2 regions of the Arthrobacter sp. K5 genome follow, and region 2 is predicted to be linked to the other one. Evidence: predicted binding sites of a transcription regulator. Region 2 holds the regulator's gene; the other holds the start of a gene.
The links. The regulator LexA, encoded in region 2, represses DNA repair genes until DNA is damaged. The targets are predictions, from matches to a motif close to TCGAACANNTGTTCGA.
Positions count from the first base shown of each region.

Region 1: a site for LexA is predicted at 2,358-2,373, ahead of umuD (translesion error-prone DNA polymerase V autoproteolytic subunit). Genes of this name have one in related genera too.

Region 1 covers NZ_CP159279.1:2,981,014-2,985,424, forward strand. Annotated here, with positions in the region: gene ABRP34_RS13445 (hypothetical protein) at 1-143, shown strand, start outside; gene ABRP34_RS13450 (MoaD/ThiS family protein) at 149-436, opposite strand; gene ABRP34_RS13455 (exo-alpha-sialidase) at 446-1,576, opposite strand; gene ABRP34_RS13460 (hypothetical protein) at 1,652-1,936, opposite strand; gene ABRP34_RS13465 (hypothetical protein) at 2,057-2,284, opposite strand; gene umuD (translesion error-prone DNA polymerase V autoproteolytic subunit) at 2,387-2,818, shown strand; gene ABRP34_RS13475 (Y-family DNA polymerase) at 2,811-4,094, shown strand; gene ABRP34_RS13480 (hypothetical protein) at 4,147-4,347, opposite strand.
Region 2 covers NZ_CP159279.1:4,841,994-4,846,404, reverse strand. Annotated here, with positions in the region: gene ABRP34_RS22045 (histidinol-phosphate transaminase) at 1-1,082, opposite strand, end outside; gene ABRP34_RS22040 (LysM peptidoglycan-binding domain-containing protein) at 1,149-1,499, opposite strand; gene lexA (transcriptional repressor LexA) at 1,962-2,708, shown strand; gene ABRP34_RS22030 (ATP-dependent DNA helicase) at 2,818-4,411, opposite strand, start outside.

The sequences.
Region 1 (4,411 bases), 1.9 Mb from region 2:
CCAGCTATGACGACGTCATCATCCGCCGCGGCAGCGTCCAGGAGACAGCCCCGGGCATCGGCGTCGTGTGGATCATGGATCATCACACGGGCATGCGCAAGGCCATCAATACCGATGAATGCAGCGTTTGGCGCGTCGCCTGAGCCACCTAGCCGCCGGCCACCGACTGAATAATCAGCACTTCCTGGCCGGCAGAAACTTCCGTATCCAGGCCACGGAGACGCCGGACCTCCTCACCGTTCACGTAAATATTCACGTAGCGGCGGAGGGCACCCGTTTCGTCCCGCAGCCGCCTGGCGAGCACCGGGTAAGTCCCGGTCACGGAATCCAGCAACCGCCCCACAGTCACCGCCCCGTCGGCGGGTGTAGTCAGTACGGACTGCCCGCCGGCGAGCGGCTGGAGGACACTGGGAAGGACCACGCTGATCTCAGCCACCGCACATCCTCATGCGGATGCTGCCACAGTAACCGGGGCCCCGGCCACAACAGCAGCGCGGACGCACAACACATCCGGCAGGTGGGACGCCACCTCCGTAAAGGTTTCACCTTCGTCGGCACTGGCATACACAGCGCCCCCGCGCGTTCCGAAGTACACGCCGGCGGGTTCAGCGGAATCCACGCCGGCCGCGTCACGGAGCACGGCATTGAATTCTGACTGCGGCAGCCCGGAGTCCAGTCGCTTCCAGGTGGCGCCGGCGTCGTCGGTGCGGTGCACGGCGAGCTTTCCGTCCGGCGGGATGCGTTCGCCGTCGGCCTTTAAGGGGACAACCCAGGCCGTGCCTGCACGCCTGGGGTGCGTCAGCATCACGAACCCGAAGTCGGCCGGCAGGCCCTCCGCTATCGACTCCCAGTTCTCGGCGTTGTCATCGGTGCGGTACACGCCGTGGTGGTTCTGCGCGTAAAGCCGGCCTTCGACGGCGGCATCCGCCGCGATTTTATGCACGCACTGGCCGAATTCCGGGTTGGGATCGGGCATGAAGTAGGCGGAGATGCCTTTGTTCCGCGGCTCCCAGGACGTCCCGCCGTCGAGCGAGCGGTACACGCCTCCGGTGCTCATGGCCACGTGCACGTTGTCCCCGGCGGGGTTGACCACAATCGAGTGGGCGGCTGCGCCGCCATAACCGGCACCCCACTCGCTGCGGTGCGGGTGGTCCCACAGACCGCGGTTAAGCTCGAAGTGCTCACCGCCGTCGGTCGACTTCCACACCGAAATCGGCTCCGCGCCGGCCCAGACCACCCCGGGGCGGGATTCCGCGTCGGGGTAGATCTGCCAGATCCGTTCCACGGCGGCGCCGGTGCCTTCCGGAAACTTGATGGCGCCCTGCTCGGGCTCGGTCCAGCTGGCGCCGAGGTCATCAGAGTGGGCAACGTAGGGGCCCCAGTGCTCGGACCGCACCCCCACCATGATGCGTGTGCGGCCGTCCCGTGTGTCGATTCCGATGCTCGGTATCTCGCTCATCAGGAAGTGCGGGCCGGAAAAGGACCACTGCTTCCGGTCCTGGCTGGTGGCCAGCCAGAGGCCTTTTTTGGTCCCGATGGCTAAAACGAAACTCTCTGAGGCATTCATGCACCCCATGCAACCACTCGGCCGGAGGGGCTGCAATGGTTTTGGCCCCCGCTGATAAACCAGGAGAACTCGCGGGGGCCGGCCCTAGGACCCGGTCTTCGCGGCTTTTGCGCTGCCGGCCTTCGCGGCAGCGCGGTTCCGCCACCACCGGCGGAGCAGATCGGCGGCGGCCAGGATTCCGGCCAGTGGGGTAAGGACGGCGGCGGCGTAAACGAACAGCAGCCAGGTGAGCGTGGCGATCGGGGGCTGGCTGCGGCTCAGCAGGGACAGGCCGCCGAACAGGCCCGCGACCCAGAAGAGCACCACCAGCGCCAGCACGGCTGCTGCCGGAAAGTACTCGTTCCGCACCACCCTTTTCAAGGTTTCCACCACTGATCCTCCTGCGCCTTGCATCCCCATGAGACCAGTATGCGACGCAGACCCGCTGCGACGGAGACGGCACGACGAACGTGTGATGAACACAACCGCTACCGCAGGCGCTACTGCGCCCTAACAGCGTGTCGGCTGGTTCGCTCTGAGCTGGATGAGGGTCAGGTCAAGTTCTGGAACGTCGGCCCGCTGAGCGCGCCCACCGTCACCCGTGGTCAGATCAGTCAACTGACGAACCGAATCGCCGTCCATGGTGGCGACGATCTTCACCAGGCCGCCAAGCACCCGGCCGGGGAATTCCTGGTCCAGCCGCTCGGTATGCGCCATACCGTTCAGGAAGGGCAGCACGTGCGTGCCTGATCCCACGTAGGGGCGCAGGTGGGGAATACAATTTGTCAGCCCCGGGGACTACACTGAGCTATCGAACATATATTCGAAAAAGGGTGTGTTGTGGGCGTGATCATTGGTCCCCGCGTGATAGAGGCGGGACTGTCCCTGCGGCTGGTGCTGATCTCTCCCGTGGCTGTGGCGGCGGGCTTCCCGTCCCCCGCGCAGGACTACTTTGACGGGCGGATCGACCTGAACGAGCACCTGATCAAGGACATCACCAGCACCTACATCGTGCGGGTGTCCGGTGATTCCATGGAACAGGCCGGCATCAGTGACGGCGACGAACTGATCGTCAACCGTGCACTGGAACCGCGGGACGGATCCGTGGTCGTGGCAGTGCTGGACGGCGAGCTCACCGTCAAGCGCCTGAAGATTACCGCGGCCGGCGTGGTGCTCCAGGCGGCCAACCCTCTGTATCCGGACATCAGCGTCCCCGCTCTGGCCGACCTCACCATCTGGGGCGTGGCCACGAGGTGCCTGCACCATGTCTGAGGCGCGGCAGCAGATAGCACTGGTGGACGTGAACTGCTTCTACGCCAGCGCGGAGCGCGCCTTCGACCCCTCGCTCGAAGGAAAACCCCTGGTTGTGCTCTCCAACAACGACGGCTGCGCCGTGACCCGCAGTCCGGAGGCAAAGGCCCTGGGGATAAGCACGGGCGAACCGTGGTTCAAAATCGCCCCGCGGGCCAAGGAGTGGGGCCTCGTTGCCCGGTCCAGCAACTATGAACTGTACGGCGACATCAGCGCCCGGGTCATGGAACTGCTGGGACGCTATTCGGCCTGGCTCGAGGTGTACAGCATCGACGAGGCCTTCCTGGGCATCAAGGGCAGCCCCGACCAGGTGGTGGGTCTCGGCCGGACCATCAGGACCGCGGTCCAGCGCAACGTCGGGGTGCCCGTGTGCGTCGGCATCGCCGCCACGAAGACGCTGGCCAAACTCGCCAACCGGTGGGCCAAGAACAATCCCGCGCTTGGAGGGGTGTGCCGCTGGGAGTCGATGGATCCGGAGTCACGTGAACTGCTCATGGCCCGGCTGCCGGTCTCGGAGGTCTGGGGCGTGGCGGGCCGGCTGGAAAGACGGCTGAACGCCATGGGGATCTGCTCCATCCTGGAGCTCAGCCGGGCCGATCCGGTGATGGTGCGCGACCGCTTTTCGGTGGTGCTGATGCGCACTGTGCTGGAACTGCGCGGAACATCCTGCCTGCCGCTCGAGGAGGAACGCGTTGGGCGGGACCAGCTCATCTTCTCCCGCTCGTTTTCCACTCCCCTGACGTCAGTCCCCGAATTTCGCCAGGTCCTGAGCGTCTACGCCCAGCAGGCGAGTGCCCGGCTGGCCCGGCACCACCTTCAGACCAGAGTCCTCACCGCGTTCGCCGGCACGTCCCATTACAACCCGAAGGACAAGTCGTTTCCCTCGGTGTGCGTTCCGCTGCCCATGCCTACCTCAGACCCGGTACTGCTCACCCGTGCGGCCCACGCCCTGCTTCCCGCGATCCAGGACGGCGTCAAATACGCGCGGGCCGGCATCATGGTCACCGACTTGCGGCCGTCCGGCAATCAGCAGCCCCTGGAGCCTTTCACCAACCCGCACGAGGAACGCGGGATCGGCCCGCTCGTTGAGCAAATCAGCCGGAAGTACGGCAGGGGTACGATCGGGCTCGGGTTCGCGGGACTGAGGAGCGGTCTGGACTGGAGCATGAAGCGTGGAATGCGTTCACCGCGCTACACCACGCACTGGGACGAGTTACCGGTGGCGCGCGCGAACTGACGCGCGAACTGACCGGCCCGCGCGTCCGCGAACCCGTCAGTCCACGAACTCCTCAGTCCACAAACTCAGACTGTGTCTCGATGAAATCCCACTCGGCTTCGGTGAGGACTGCCTGCGGGGTGTCCGGGTGCGGACCTCCCGCTTCGGCGATCCCCTGCATCACGAACAGCGGAACGTCGCCGGCCCGCAGATTCTCGCGAAGCCACTCCTTGCTTTTCAGGTCCAGATCAAGCCACCACATGAAAATCTGCATGGGATGCCGCCTTTCTACGTCTCCACGCTAGGCTCGCGGCGGTCAGTATTCAAGGGAAAATCGA
Region 2 (4,411 bases):
TCGAGGGCTTCCAGGAAGGCTGTGGTTTCCGTCTCAGTGCCGGCGGTGACCCGAAGGTGCCCGGCGATGCCGACGTCCCGCACAAGCACCCCCGCGTCCAGCAGTTCCTGCCAGACCTCATGGGGGTTCTCCAGCCCGCCGAAGAAGACGTAGTTGGAGTCGGACGCCGCGGGCCGCAGCCCCATCCGTGTCAGCTCCGCGACAATCCGGTCGCGCTGGCGCTTGATGTCCTCGACATCCGCCATAAGCGCCTCGCGGTGCTGCAGGGCCGCGAGGGCGGTTGCCTGCGTGACGGCGGACAGGTGGTACGGCAGGCGCACCAGTCGCAGGGCGTCGGTCACCTCCGGCGCCGCGGCCATGTAACCGAGGCGGGCGCCGGCAAGAGCGAACGCCTTGCTCATGGTCCGGGAGACGATGAGCCGCTCCCGGCCGGGCAGCAGGGTCAGGGCGCTGGGCGTGCCGTCGTGCGCAAACTCGTGGTAGGCCTCGTCCACGACGACGATGGCCTGGCTGGCCTCGCCCGCCTCGTAGACGGCTTCCACCACGTCCAGGCCCAGGCCGGTACCGGTGGGATTGTTGGGTGAACACAGGAACACGATGTTGGGCTGGAGTTCGCGCACCTGGCTCGCGGCCGACTCGGCGCTGAGGCCATAGTCGTCGGCACGCTTGCCTGCGATGTAGGCGGTGTCGGTTCCGCTGGCGAGGAGCGGGTACATGGAGTACGTCGGCGGGAAGCTCAGGAGCGAACGGCCCGGCCCGCCGAAGGCCTGGAGGATCTGCTGGAGGACCTCGTTGGAGCCGTTCGCTGCCCAGAGGTTGTCCGCGCTGAGCCCGTGGCCGAGGTACTCCGCCAGGGCTTCCCGGAGCTCGGTGAATTCGCGGTCGGGGTACCGGTTGAGTCCGGTGGCTGCCTCGCTGACGGCCGCGGTGATGGCCGCCCGTACGTCGGCGGGCACGCCATGCGTGTTCTCATTGACGTTGAGCAGGATCGGAACGTCAAGCTGCGGGGCGCCGTAAGGGGACAGCCCCCTCAGGTTAGTCCGCAGGGGCAGTCGGTTCAGTCGCTCAAGCTGGTCAGTCACCTAGACAGTTTAAGTAACCCGAAGGGCTGGCCGGAAACTGTGACGGTTCCAGCGTACGGCAACGGCTTATTTGTTCGGCACGAACAGCTGCTGGCCGGGCATGACCTTCCCTGCCTGAAGGTCGTTGAGCTGGACGATGTCCACAATCACGTCCCGGGGGTCGCGGTCGGGGTCGACTTTTCCGGCGATGGCCCAGAGCGATTCACCGGGCTGCACGGTGACAGAAACGGTGGGCGTGACGGTCAGGCCACTGGCGGTGTCCGCAGCCTTGGCCGGCGAGTTCAACAGCCCCGTCAAAGACAAGATCAGGGCGGCAAGAAGAACAAGCGGCAGTCCGATGAGGACGATCCGGCCGCGGCGGGTGAGGCGCAGGCGTGGCGGCCTGCCTGGCCGGGACACTGCACAGGACTGGGGCACGGCAAGCGACTGGGGCGCCGCACGCAGCTCAGTCACCGCACGGGGCTGAGGCACCGCACGCGGCCGAAAGACTGCGCCGGGCTGGGAGTGCGGCGGGACTGCTGGTGAAGCCGACATTGCTGGTGAAGCTGAGACTGCTGATGAAGCTGACATGGCGTGAGCCCTCCTGGACCAAGTTGTACTGCCTCGCGTTCGAACAGACAGTTCGAACACCGGGCTGAGAAACCGTCCTCACTAGAACACATGTTCGAACTTTGCTTTTTCCAGTTTTAGCACCTATCACCGAATTAAGTCGAGACTCGCTAGAACAAATGTTTGAAAAAGCCCTATGGCTGGCCTACGTTGGAAATCACAGAACAACCACATCTGCAGTTGATCAGCAGGGTCTGACATTTTTCAGGCCGGAAGTTCCCGGCCACTGCAGCTACCGCGTCCGGGAGGAACGGAAAGGCGTTGGCGAACATGGCAGCACAGGCCTCTGACGGCAAGGCTCCCCAGCGCAGCCCGCGGTCTCAGCGGACCCCCAAGGGACTAACACTCCGCCAGAAGAAGATCCTGGAAACCATCCAGCGTTCGGTCAACGAGAACGGCTACCCGCCGTCGATGCGGGAAATCGGCGACACCGTCGGGCTGGCCAGCCTGTCCAGCGTGACCCATCAGCTCTCGCAGCTGGAAAAGCTTGGCTACCTTCGGCGTGACCCCAAGCGTCCGCGCGCCATGGAGGTCCTGATGCCGCTCACCCTGGACGCGGGGGCGCCGAAATCCGGCGGCGCGGACAAAGCCCCGGCCCTGGGCACGGCAGGCGCTTCCGTGTCCGAATTGCCCAGCGCAATGGATACCGCAATGGTTCCGCTGGTCGGCCGGATCGCCGCCGGCGGCCCCATCCTCGCGGACCAGATGGTTGAGGAACTGATGCCGCTGCCCCGCCAACTGGTGGGCCACGGCGAGCTTTTCATGCTCAGGGTCGCAGGCGATTCCATGGTCGACGCCGCCATCTGCGACGGGGACTGGGTGGTGGTCCGGCGGCAGAGCGACGCCGTCAACGGCGACATCGTTGCGGCGCTGCTCGACGATGAAGCCACGGTCAAGACTTTCCGGCAGCGCGACGGCCACACGTGGCTGCTGCCGCAGAACACGCAGTACGAACCCATCCTCGGCGACCACGCCGTTGTCATGGGCAAGGTGGTTTCCGTACTCCGCTCGCTGTAGCCGCCGGGCCGGAGGCCACCGCGGGCTTCGTCCCCGGAAACGTCCATCAGGGAGCGGGAATGTCCTTCAGGGAGCCTTGGGCCCCGGGCAGCATCAGCCCGGGGCTTCCTTAGGCCTGTGCGCCGGCGAGTCTTTCCAGTGCCGCGACGGCGGTCTTCCGGTCGGTCGTTGGCCAGAACGGCGGCAGCGCGGCCCGCAGGAACCCGCCGTAGCGTTCCGTGGAAAGCCTGGAGTCCAGCACCGCCACCACGCCCTTGTCATTCGTGGACCGAATGAGCCGTCCTGCCCCCTGGGCAAGCCGGATGGCCGCGTGCGTGGCGGAGACAGACATGAAGCCGTTGCCGCCGGCCTGTGCAACGGCCCGGGACCGCGCGGTCATCAGGGGATCATCCGGCCGCGGGAAGGGAATCCTGTCAATGACCACCAGGCGGCAGGACCCGCCCGGCACGTCGACCCCCTGCCACAGTGACATCGTGCCGAACAGGCAGGTATCGGGCTCGTCAGCGAACTGCTTCACCAGTGCCGTCATGGTGGATTCACCCTGGCAGAGAATGCTGACATCCAGCCGCGTGCGCAGGGCGTCCGCAGCTTCCTCGGCCGCCCGCCGCGAGGAGAACAGACAAAGCGCTCCCCCGCCGGAGGCACGGATGAGGGACTCGAGTTCGTCCAGCGCCTCAGGGGACGTGCCACGGCCCGGTTTCGGCAGGTGGCCCGCTACATAGAGGATGCCCTGCCTGGGGTAGTCGAAAGGCGACCCCACGTCGACGCCGGTCCAGCTCGGCGCGCCCTCCCCGACCAGGCCCAACCCGCCGGCCGCGGGTTCGAAGGCAGAGCCGATGGCAAGGGTGGCCGATGTCAGCACCACCGTATGCCCGGCGAACAGGCCTTCCCGAAGCCGGCCTGCGACGCTCAGCGGGGCGATGTTGACCAGCGCCGGGGCAGACTCGTCCGGCGCAGAGTAGCCCTGCTGGGGATCGAACGTGCTATTCCGGGAGAACCAGACCACCTCGCGGTTTTCCCGGGCGGCGATGAGCCGTTCGCAAAGCTCCAGAATCACCAGCAGGCGGGAGCGCGCGAGCTGCCGCCCGCCGTCGGCCGTTGTATTGCTGTCCCCCTTGGAATCCGACAGCGCCGCCCGGCACGCCTCACGAAGCTGGTCCACACAGTCCAGCTGCTCGTCGTTCAGGCCGTTGGGCAGCAGGCCGCTGGGAACGCCGGCGAGAGCCACCTCAAGGTTGGCGGCCGCTGTGTTGAGCGCGTCAACGGTAATGCCGGTGTGCTTGCGGGCGCCGGACGCTGCGGCGTGGACCATGGCCACCGACAGCTGCCCCGAAACCGCGCCGGTTACCCGGTCCTGGAGTTCGTGGGCCTCATCCACCACCACAACGTCATACTCCGGCAGCACCGCCAGGCCTTCGAAGGCGCTGACGGCCAGCATGGCGTGGTTGGTCACCACGACGTCGGCTTCCGTGGCGTTATGGCGGGCAAGCTCACTGAAGCACTCTTCGGCGAGGGGGCACTTCTGCGAGCCGAGGCATTCCATGGACGTGACTGACACCTGCCGCCAGGCCCGGTCCGTGACGCCGGGAAGCAGCTCGTCACGGTCGCCCGTGGTGGTCTGCTCCGCCCATTCGCGGAGCCGGACCACCTCCTTGCCGAGCTGCGACGACGGACCGCCCACCGCCGCGGCGAAGTGCGGGACG